One region of the Thermopolyspora flexuosa genome, then DNA from elsewhere that is predicted to be linked to it. Evidence: predicted binding sites of a transcription regulator. Region 1 holds the regulator's gene; each other region holds the start of a gene.
What was found. Region 1 encodes LexA, which represses DNA repair genes until DNA is damaged. Its sites were predicted from a motif close to TCGAACANNTGTTCGA; they were not measured.
Positions count from the first base shown of each region.

Region 2: the regulator LexA is predicted to act here: its motif matches at 1,563-1,578, upstream of uvrA (excinuclease ABC subunit UvrA).
Region 3: the regulator LexA is predicted to act here: its motif matches at 1,203-1,218, upstream of FHX40_RS11240 (Rv2578c family radical SAM protein).
Region 4: the regulator LexA is predicted to act here: its motif matches at 1,385-1,400, upstream of ruvC (crossover junction endodeoxyribonuclease RuvC).

Region 1 covers NZ_VFPQ01000001.1:1,371,673-1,373,869, forward strand. The annotation lists gene leuS (leucine--tRNA ligase) at 1-702, shown strand, start outside; gene lexA (transcriptional repressor LexA) at 870-1,580, opposite strand.
Region 2 covers NZ_VFPQ01000001.1:2,341,911-2,344,107, reverse strand. The annotation lists gene uvrA (excinuclease ABC subunit UvrA) at 1-1,356, opposite strand, end outside; gene FHX40_RS09860 (MBL fold metallo-hydrolase) at 1,667-2,197, shown strand, end outside.
Region 3 covers NZ_VFPQ01000001.1:2,661,111-2,663,307, reverse strand. The annotation lists gene FHX40_RS11240 (Rv2578c family radical SAM protein) at 127-1,194, opposite strand; gene FHX40_RS11235 (DUF3040 domain-containing protein) at 1,329-1,592, shown strand; gene FHX40_RS11230 (penicillin-binding transpeptidase domain-containing protein) at 1,618-2,197, opposite strand, start outside.
Region 4 covers NZ_VFPQ01000001.1:2,253,057-2,255,253, reverse strand. The annotation lists gene ruvB (Holliday junction branch migration DNA helicase RuvB) at 1-137, opposite strand, end outside; gene ruvA (Holliday junction branch migration protein RuvA) at 161-784, opposite strand; gene ruvC (crossover junction endodeoxyribonuclease RuvC) at 781-1,368, opposite strand; gene FHX40_RS09485 (YebC/PmpR family DNA-binding transcriptional regulator) at 1,505-2,197, opposite strand, start outside.

The sequences.
Region 1 (2,197 bases):
AAGTCGCTCGGCAACGGCGTCGACCTCGGTGAGCAGATCGACAAGTACGGCGTCGACGCGGTGCGGCTCACCATGGTCTTCGCCGGCCCGCCGGAGGACGACATCGACTGGGCCGACGTCTCGCCGGGCGCGTCGCAGAAGTACCTCGCCCGCGCGCTGCGGGTGATGACCGAGGCCGGTGCCGCGAGCGAGCCCGGCATCTCGTTCGAGAACGGCGACCTGGAGCTGCGCCGGATCACCCACCGGACGATCGACGAGGTCACCCGGCTCGTCGAGTCCTACCGGTTCAACGTCGCCGTGGCGCGGATGATGGAGCTCACCTCCGCGATCCGCAAGGCGATCGACAGCGGGCCGGGCGCGGCCGACCCGGCGGTGCGCGAGGCCGCCGAGGCGCTGGCGATCATGCTCTCCCTGGTCGCGCCGTACGTCGCCGAGGAGGGCTGGGAGCGGCTGGGCCACGGGCCGACGATCACCCGCGTGCCCTGGCCGGAGGCCGACCCGGCGCTGCTCGTGGTCGAGTCGGTCACCTGCGTCGTGCAGGTCGCGGGCAAGGTGCGCGACCGCCTGGAGGTCTCCCCGGACATCTCCGAGTCCGAGCTGCAGGCCCTGGCGCTCGCCTCCCAGAAGGTGCAGGCCTACCTGTCCGGTGAGCCGCGCAAGGTGATCGTCCGCGCGCCCAAGCTGGTGAACATCGTTCCCTGACGGACCTGACGAACGTACGGCCCGCGAGCGCGTCCGTCGCGGGCCGTACGGCGTTTTTCACGGGGGCGGCGGGGGACCCGCCGCCCGCACGCGTGTGGCCCGGCACGGTCACCTGGCCGTCCGGGCGGCGATGATCCGGCCGGGGCCTGGCCGGCCGGTCGTCGGGCTCAGAGCTTGCGCAGCACGGCCACCACGCGGCCGAGCAGGGTCGCCTCGTCGCCGGGGATCGGGTCGTAGGCGGGGTTCTGCGGCACGAGCCAGACGTGGCCGTCCTTGCGCTTGAACGTCTTGACCGTCGCCTCGCCGTCGATCATGGCCGCGACGATGTCGCCGTTCTCCGCGACGGGCTGCTGGCGCACCACCACCCAGTCGCCGTCCATGATCGCCGCGTCGATCATGGAGTCACCGGTGACCTGGAGCAGGAAGAGCGTGCCCTCGCCGACGAGCTGCTTGGGCAGCGCGAAGACGTCCTCGACCCGCTCCTCGGCGAGGATCGGGCCACCGGCGGCGATGCGGCCGACGAGCGGCACGTAGGCGGCGGCCGGGCGGTTCACGCCCTGCTGCTCCTCGGAACCCGCGTCCGGATCGACCCACAGCGCCGGCTCACCCGGCAGGCGGACCTCCAGCGCCCGCGGGCGGTGCGGGTCCCGGCGCAGGTACCCCTTGCGCTGCAGCGCGGTGAGCTGGTGCGACACGCTGGAGGTGCTGGTGAGCTGGACCGCCTCGCCGATCTCCCGCATCGACGGCGGGTAACCGCGCCGCTGCACCGACTCCCGGATCACCTCGAGAATTCTGCGCTGCCGGGGCGTGAGCCCGAGGGCGTCGCGCCGGCGTACCGCCAAATCGACGGGGGTGCCCGCCTCTTCCTTTTCGCTCATGAATCCTCCTCGCGGCGCGGCCCGTCGAACCCGGTCACGAGCCGGTCTTCCGATCCGTGTTCTTCCTGTCGCACATCGCGACCGTACCTCTATTCAAGATCATCATCAAACAATTGTTCGATAGTGTCTCGAAATCGACGGTCGCGTGGTGTACAACATCGTACGGGAGTTCGATCGATATGGTGTTCGATTCGCGATCTTACTGATCCGTTTTTTCGCGATTCTCGAGGGAGGCGGCGATGCGGATCGACGTGCCGACGTCCGCGGACGGGTCCTCCGGCGGAGCCTCGGGCGGGGGCTCCGAGCCGCCCGGCGATCCGGCCGCTCGCGGCGGCCTCCCGCGCGGCGAGCACCTCGCCCCGGTCATCCCGATCTCCGCCGCCAGGCGACGCAGAGCCGCCCGCGGGGCCTCGCCGACCGGCGGAGCCCGGACCCTCGGCCCGCGCGCCTCCTGGGCCGCGGGCGTGCCCGTCACGGCGGCACGTGAGCACGGGCCGGCCCCGGCCCGTGGCGCGGCACCCCGTGCGGCACGGACCGTCGCGGCGTCGCCCGCGCGGCGCCCCGATCCGCGCGCCCGGGTACGGCGCGGCGTGCGCCCCGAGGCCGCCGGTGAGGCG
Region 2 (2,197 bases), 970 kb from region 1:
CTGCAGCCCGGCGAGGAACTTGGCGCAGTCGCCGATCGACATCGCCGCGACCTCGGCGATCGACCTGCCGCCGACGGTGACCGCGAGCGAGACCGGCTTGAGCCGGGCGCCCTTGCAGGAGGGGCAGGGGATCTCCCGCATGAACCCCTCGAACCGCTCGCGGCTGGCGTCGCTCTCGGCGTCGGCGTGCCGCCGCTGCACCCAGGGCACCACGCCCTCGAAGTCGGTGTAGTAGGCGCGCGTCCGGCCGTACTTGGTGTGGTAGCGGACGTGCACCTGCTCGTCGTGGCCGTAGAGCAGGGCCTTCTGCTGCTCCTTGGTGAGCCGCTCCCACGGCGTGTCGAGGTCGAAGCCGAGCGCGTTCCCCAGGGCCTCGATCAGCCGGTTGAAGTAGTCGCTGGTGTGGCCGCTCGCCCAGGGCGCGATCGCCCCGTCGCCGAGGCGGCGCTCGGGGTCGGGCACGACCAGCTCGGGGTCGACCTCCATCCGGGTGCCGAGGCCGGTGCAGTCCGGGCAGGCGCCGTACGGGGAGTTGAACGAGAACGATCGCGGCTCCAGCTCCTCGAACGACAGGTCGTCGTACGGGCAGTAGAGGTGCTCGGAGTAGAAGCGCTCGCGGTTCGGGTCGTCCTCGGGCAGGTCGACGAAGTCGAGGGTGATCGTGCCGCCGGAGAGCTGCAGCGCGGTCTCCACCGAGTCGGTGAGCCGGCGGCGCGCCGACTCCTTCACCGAGAGCCGGTCGACGATCACCTCGATGTCGTGCTTCTCGTACTTCTTCAGCGTCGGCGGCTCCTCGAGGCGGATCATGACGCCGTCGACGCGGGCCCGCGCGTAGCCCTTCGCCTGCAGCTCGCGGAACAGCTCGGCGTACTCGCCCTTGCGGCCGCGCACCACCGGGGCGAGCACCTGGAACCGGGTGCCCTCCGGGAGCTCGAGCACGCGGTCGACGATCTGCTGCGGGGTCTGCCGGGCGATCGGGCGGCGGCACTTGGGGCAGTGCGGCTTGCCGATGCGGGCCCACAGCAGGCGCAGGTAGTCGTAGACCTCGGTGATCGTGCCGACCGTGGAGCGCGGGTTGCGGCTGGTGGACTTCTGGTCGATGGAGACGGCCGGGGACAGGCCCTCGATGAAGTCGACGTCGGGCTTGTCCATCTGGCCGAGGAACTGCCGGGCGTACGCCGACAGCGACTCGACGTACCGCCGCTGGCCCTCGGCGAAGATGGTGTCGAAGGCCAGGCTCGACTTGCCCGAGCCGGAGAGGCCGGTGAAAACGATCAGAGCGTCCCGCGGCAGGTCCAGCGAGACGTCCTTGAGGTTGTGTTCACGTGCGCCACGCACGATAAGGCGGTCAGCCACGGTCGTCCCGTCGAGCTCGAGTCCGATTGTCTGTAGCGGCAAGGGCGTCACCCGGCGCATGGTAGCCAGGGCGACCGACATTTCCGGTTGGCGCTTCCGGACGGCGCTGCGGCGCCCGATGCCCCGACCCGGTGCCCCTCGCCGGGTCCCGTTCACCTAGGGTATGTGCTCCGCTCCGGGATCATGGCCGGATCCCGGGAAACCGACCGAACATGCGTGCGAACTTACCCGACGGCTCCGGGGCATGATGGACGGGGATGCCGCGGGGTGCGGCCGCGGAGCGCCTGAGAGAGCAGAAGGGAGCAGGCCAGTGAGCTACACCGGGAACGTCACGCAGGGCGGGCCGCCGGACGTGCGGGAGCTCGCCGACGTGACGATCACCAAGATCGAGGTGGGCGACTTCGAGAACAACGCCTACCTGCTGCGCTGCAACCGGACCGGCGACGGGCTGCTCATCGACGCCGCCGCCGAGGCGGACCGGCTGATCCGGCTCATCGGCGACCGGCCGATCAGCACGATCGTCACCACCCACCGGCACCAGGACCACTGGATGGCGCTGGAGGAGGTGGCCAAGGCCACCGGCGCCCAGGTCGTCGCCCACCCGCTCGACGCGCCGCACCTGCCGGTGCCGGTCTCCCGGACGGTCGAGCACGGCGACCGCATCCCGCTCGGCGAGACCCACCTGGAGGTGATCCACCTGCGGGGGCACACGCCGGGCTCGATCGCCCTGCTGTACGACGGCGGCGGCGTGAACCAGCACCTGTTCACCGGCGACTCGCTGTTCCCCGGCGGGGTCGGCAACACCGACCGCGACCCGAAGCGGTTCGAGCAGCTCTTCACC
Region 3 (2,197 bases), 1.3 Mb from region 1:
CCCCCTGTGCATGGATGGCCGGGGCGCGGTGCGCGCCCCCTGGACAGCGCCGCGATTGATACCCCAGGAAAGCGGTCAATTGCCGCATTTCATCATGAATCAGATGATTCCCGGCATTTCTCTGACTCACAGCAGGGTGAGCTGCTCGGCCGGCGACACCGCGGACGGCAACGGCGCGGCCGCGCGGGAGGCGGCCCGGCCGCCGGTGCGCACCCCGTCGCGCGCCGCCGCGGCGCCGATGCCGTACCGCTCGGCCAGCCGCCGCACCTGGTCGGCGACGCGCTCCTGGTACGCCCTGGGCGCGTAGGCGCCCCGGCCGTACAGCTCCAGGTAACGGGGGACGAGGCGGGGGTGCTCCCGGGAGAGCCAGGCCATGAACCATTCACGCGCCCCCGGCCGCAGGTGCAGCACGATCGGCACGATCCGGACGGCCCCGGCCTCGGCGATCTCCCGGACCGCGGCCTCCAGGGCGCGCGGGCCGTCGGTGAGGTAGGGGAGGATCGGCGCCATCAGCACGCCGCAGCCGATGCCGCGCTCGTTGAGCCTGGCGCAGACCTCCAGGCGGGCGCGCGGCGAGGGCGTGCCGGGCTCGACCGGGCGCCAGGCGCGCTCGTCGGTGAACCCGACCGACACGTCCACCCCGACCCGGGTGACCTCGGCGGCCTCGGCGAGCAGGTCGATGTCGCGCAGGATCAGCGTGCCCTTGGTGAGGATGCCGAACGGCTGGGCCGCGTCGATCAGGGCGCGCAGGATGCCGGGCATGAGCCGGTAGCGGCCCTCGGCCCGCTGGTAGCAGTCGGCGTTCGGGCCGATCGCGACCACCGGGCGCGGGTCGGCGGCGCGCAGCCGCGGCGCGGCGAGCTCCCGGCGGGCGAGCTCGGCCGCGTTCACCTTGACGATGATCTTGGAGTCGAAGTCGCGGCCGGTGCCGAGGTCGAGGTAGGAGTGGGAGTTGCGGGCGAAGCAGTACACGCACGCGTGGGTGCAGCCCCGGTAGGGGTTGATCGTGTACTCGAACGGCACCCGGGAGGTCGCGGGCACCCGGTTGACGATCGACCGGGCGCGGACCTCGTAGAACGTGATCCCCCGGAACCCGGGCGCGTCGAAGGTCCGCGCCACCGCCCCCTCGGGGAACAGCGCGGGCGCCGGCCCCGGCTCGGCGGCGCCGGACGGCCGCAGATTGTCCCAGCGCACGCCTTGATTAGAACACATGTTCGGCGTTGACCGCAACACGAAAACCGGTCGTAAATAGCCGGTCGGGATACGGCTAATGATCTTCCTGCTTGGGGAGAACGTCGCTACACACCTTGCGTTGCGGGAGGTCCGGCATGGCCTGGTCGCAGGAGGAGGAGCGATTGCTCGCACAGATCGAGCGTCACCTGAGTGACGACGATCCACGACTCGCAGCGCGGCTGGAATCTCTCAACGAACGTCTCGAGCGCCGGGAGCTCAACGCGCGCCGCCGCGCCGCCCGCCGTCGCCCGAGCCGCGCCACGATCATCATCCTGGTGAGCTGGCTGCTGATCGCCACGCTGATCACCGCCCTGCTCATCGTGGCCTTCCGGCACGACGCCGCCGCCCTCGCGCTCTGACCGCGCCACGCCGGGCCGGGAGCCGTCACGGGGTGTCGAGGGCGCGCAGGAACCGCGCGGCCACGGGCGCGGCGACCTTCCCGCCACCGCCACCGCCCTCCACCACGACGGCGAACGCGACGTCGCCCCGGAAGCCGATGAACCAGGCGTGGCTGTCGAGCTCGGGGCCGGTGCCGTACTCGGCGGTGCCGGTCTTGCCCGCCGTGCCCTTGGGCAGGCCCGCCTCCTTCGCGGTGCCCTTGGTGACCACGGCGGCCATCATCGTGCGCAGGCGCTCGGCCACGCCGTCCGGCAGCCGCCGCGGGGACGCGATCTGCTCGCGCCCGGGCACCAGGGTGGGCGGCCGCCAGGTGCCGTCCGCGACCGCGGCGGCGACGGAGGCCATCACCAGCGGGCTCGCGGTGATTTTCGCCTGCCCGAACGACTCGGCGGCGAGCTCGGCGTCGCTGGTCGCCTCCGGCATGCTCGCCTTCGCCGCCGGCACGCCGATCTTCAGCGTCTGGTTGAACCCGAACCACTCGGCCGCCTCGCGCAGCTTGCGCGCGCTGAGCCGCTCGGCCGCGAGCGGGGCGAACGTGGTGTTGCACGAGTGGGCGAACGACTCC
Region 4 (2,197 bases), 880 kb from region 1:
TGCAGCACGAGCGAGAGCTGCTCGCGCACCCGCGCCTGGCCGATGAACTCGTCCAGCCGCTTGGGGCGCAGCGCCGCCTCGATCGCCCGCTCGTCCCCGGCGGCGTCGGGCGACACCAGCTCGCGATCATCGTTCATGCACGATCACCAGTCCCCTCGGCCTACCGGACGCTGAGCACCCGCAGGGCGGCCTTGAGCAGGGCGGCCACGTCGGGGGTACGGCCGGCCGCGATCTCGGCGTCGGCCTGCGGGGCGACCGCGGCGACCGCCTCGTCGGCGTCCCGGGCCGAGTAGCCGAGGCCGACCAGGCCGGAGTGCACCTGCTCGCGCCACGGCGGCCGCGCCCGGCCGTCGGAGCCGAGGGCCGCGTTCACCGCCTCCTCGGGCGTGCCGAGCTTGTTCTTCAGCTCCACGATGATGCGCTGGGCGCCCTTCGGGCCGATGCCCGGCACCTGGGTGAGCGCCTTGACGTCGGCGCTCGCCACCGCGACCCGCAGCGCGTTCGGGGTGTGCACCGCGAGCATCGCCAGCGCCAGGCGGGGGCCGACGCCGCTCGCGGTCTGCAGCAGGTCGAAGACGGCGCGCTCGTCCTCGTCGGCGAAGCCGTACAGGGTGAGCGAGTCCTCGCGCACCACGAGCGAGGTGGCGAGCCGGGCCCGCTCCCCCACGCGCAGCGTGCCGAGGGTGGCGGGGGTGCAGTGCACGAGCATGCCCACGCCGCCGACCTCGATCACGGCGGCGCCCGGCCGGATCGCGGCGACCGTGCCCTCGACGGAGGCGATCACTCCACGGCCCTCCTCGGTGACGGCGCCCGCCCGGTGCCCGCCCCGGCCCCCGGACCGGCGGACCGCAGGCCCTCGCGGGCCCTGGCGACGGCGGCGGCGAGGCGCTCGCTCGCCCCGCCCCGCCACACGTGGCAGATGGCGAGCGCGAGCGCGTCCGCGGCGTCGGCGGGCTTGGGCGGCGCGTCGAGGCGCAGCAGCCGGGTGACCATGGCGCCGATCTGCCGCTTGTCGGCGTTGCCGTACCCGGTGATCGCGGCCTTCACCTCGCTCGGCGTGTGCAGCGCGACGGGGAGCCCGCGCCGCGCCGCGCAGGCGATGATCACGCCGGAGGCCTGCGCCACCCCCATCACGGTGCGGATGTTGACCTGGGCGAACAGGCGCTCCACCGCGACCACGTCGGGCCGGATCTCCTCCAGCCACTCCTCGACGCCCGCCTCGAGCGCGACGAGCCGCGCGCCGATGTCGTCCCCGGCCGGGGTGCGCACCACCCCCGCCCGCACCAGGGTGAGCGGGCTGCCGGGCCGCCCCTCGACGGCACCGAGCCCGCATCGGGTCAATCCCGGGTCGATGCCCAGCACCCGCACAAGCCCTCCCAACCCTCCGAACATCAGTTCGCCACCCCGACCTTACAACGGGATGGGGCGGGAGATCGGCAGGCCCGCTGGTTTTTCGCGGCGGCTCCGGGGTCGCGGGCCGCCACCCGGCCGGGTGACCGCCGGGTCAGGCGTTGACCTTCTCCATGACCTCGTCGCTGACGTCGTAGTTGGCGTACACGTTCTGCACGTCGTCGCTGTCCTCGAGGGCCTCGATGAGGCGGAACACCTTGCGGGCGTTCTCCTCGTCGAGCGGCACGGTCACCGAGGGCAGGAAGGAGACGTCGGCCGACTCGTACTCGATGCCCGCGTCCTGCAGCGCCTTGCGCACCGGCACCAGGTCGCTCGCCTCGCTGATCACCTCGAAGGACTCGCCGAGGTCGTTGACCTCCTCGGCGCCGGCGTCGAGCACCGCGGCGAGCACGTCGTCCTCGGTGAGGCCGCCGGCCTTGGGGACGATCACCACGCCCTTGCGGTTGAACATGTACGCCACCGAGCCGGGGTCCGCCATCGAGCCGCCGTTGCGGGTCATCGCGGTGCGCACCTCGGAGGCGGCCCGGTTGCGGTTGTCGGTGAGGCACTCGATGAGCAGGGCGACGCCGCCGGGGCCGTAGCCCTCATAGGTGATCGTCTGGTAGTCGGCGCCGCCGGCCTCCAGGCCGCCACCCCGCTTGCGGGCCCGCTCGATGCTGTCGAGCGGCACGCTGTTCTTGCGCGCCTTCAGGATCGCGTCGTACAGCGTGGGGTTGCCGTCGGGGTCCGGACCACCGGTCCGCGCCGCCACCTCGATGTTCTTGATGAGCTTGGCGAACAGCTTGCC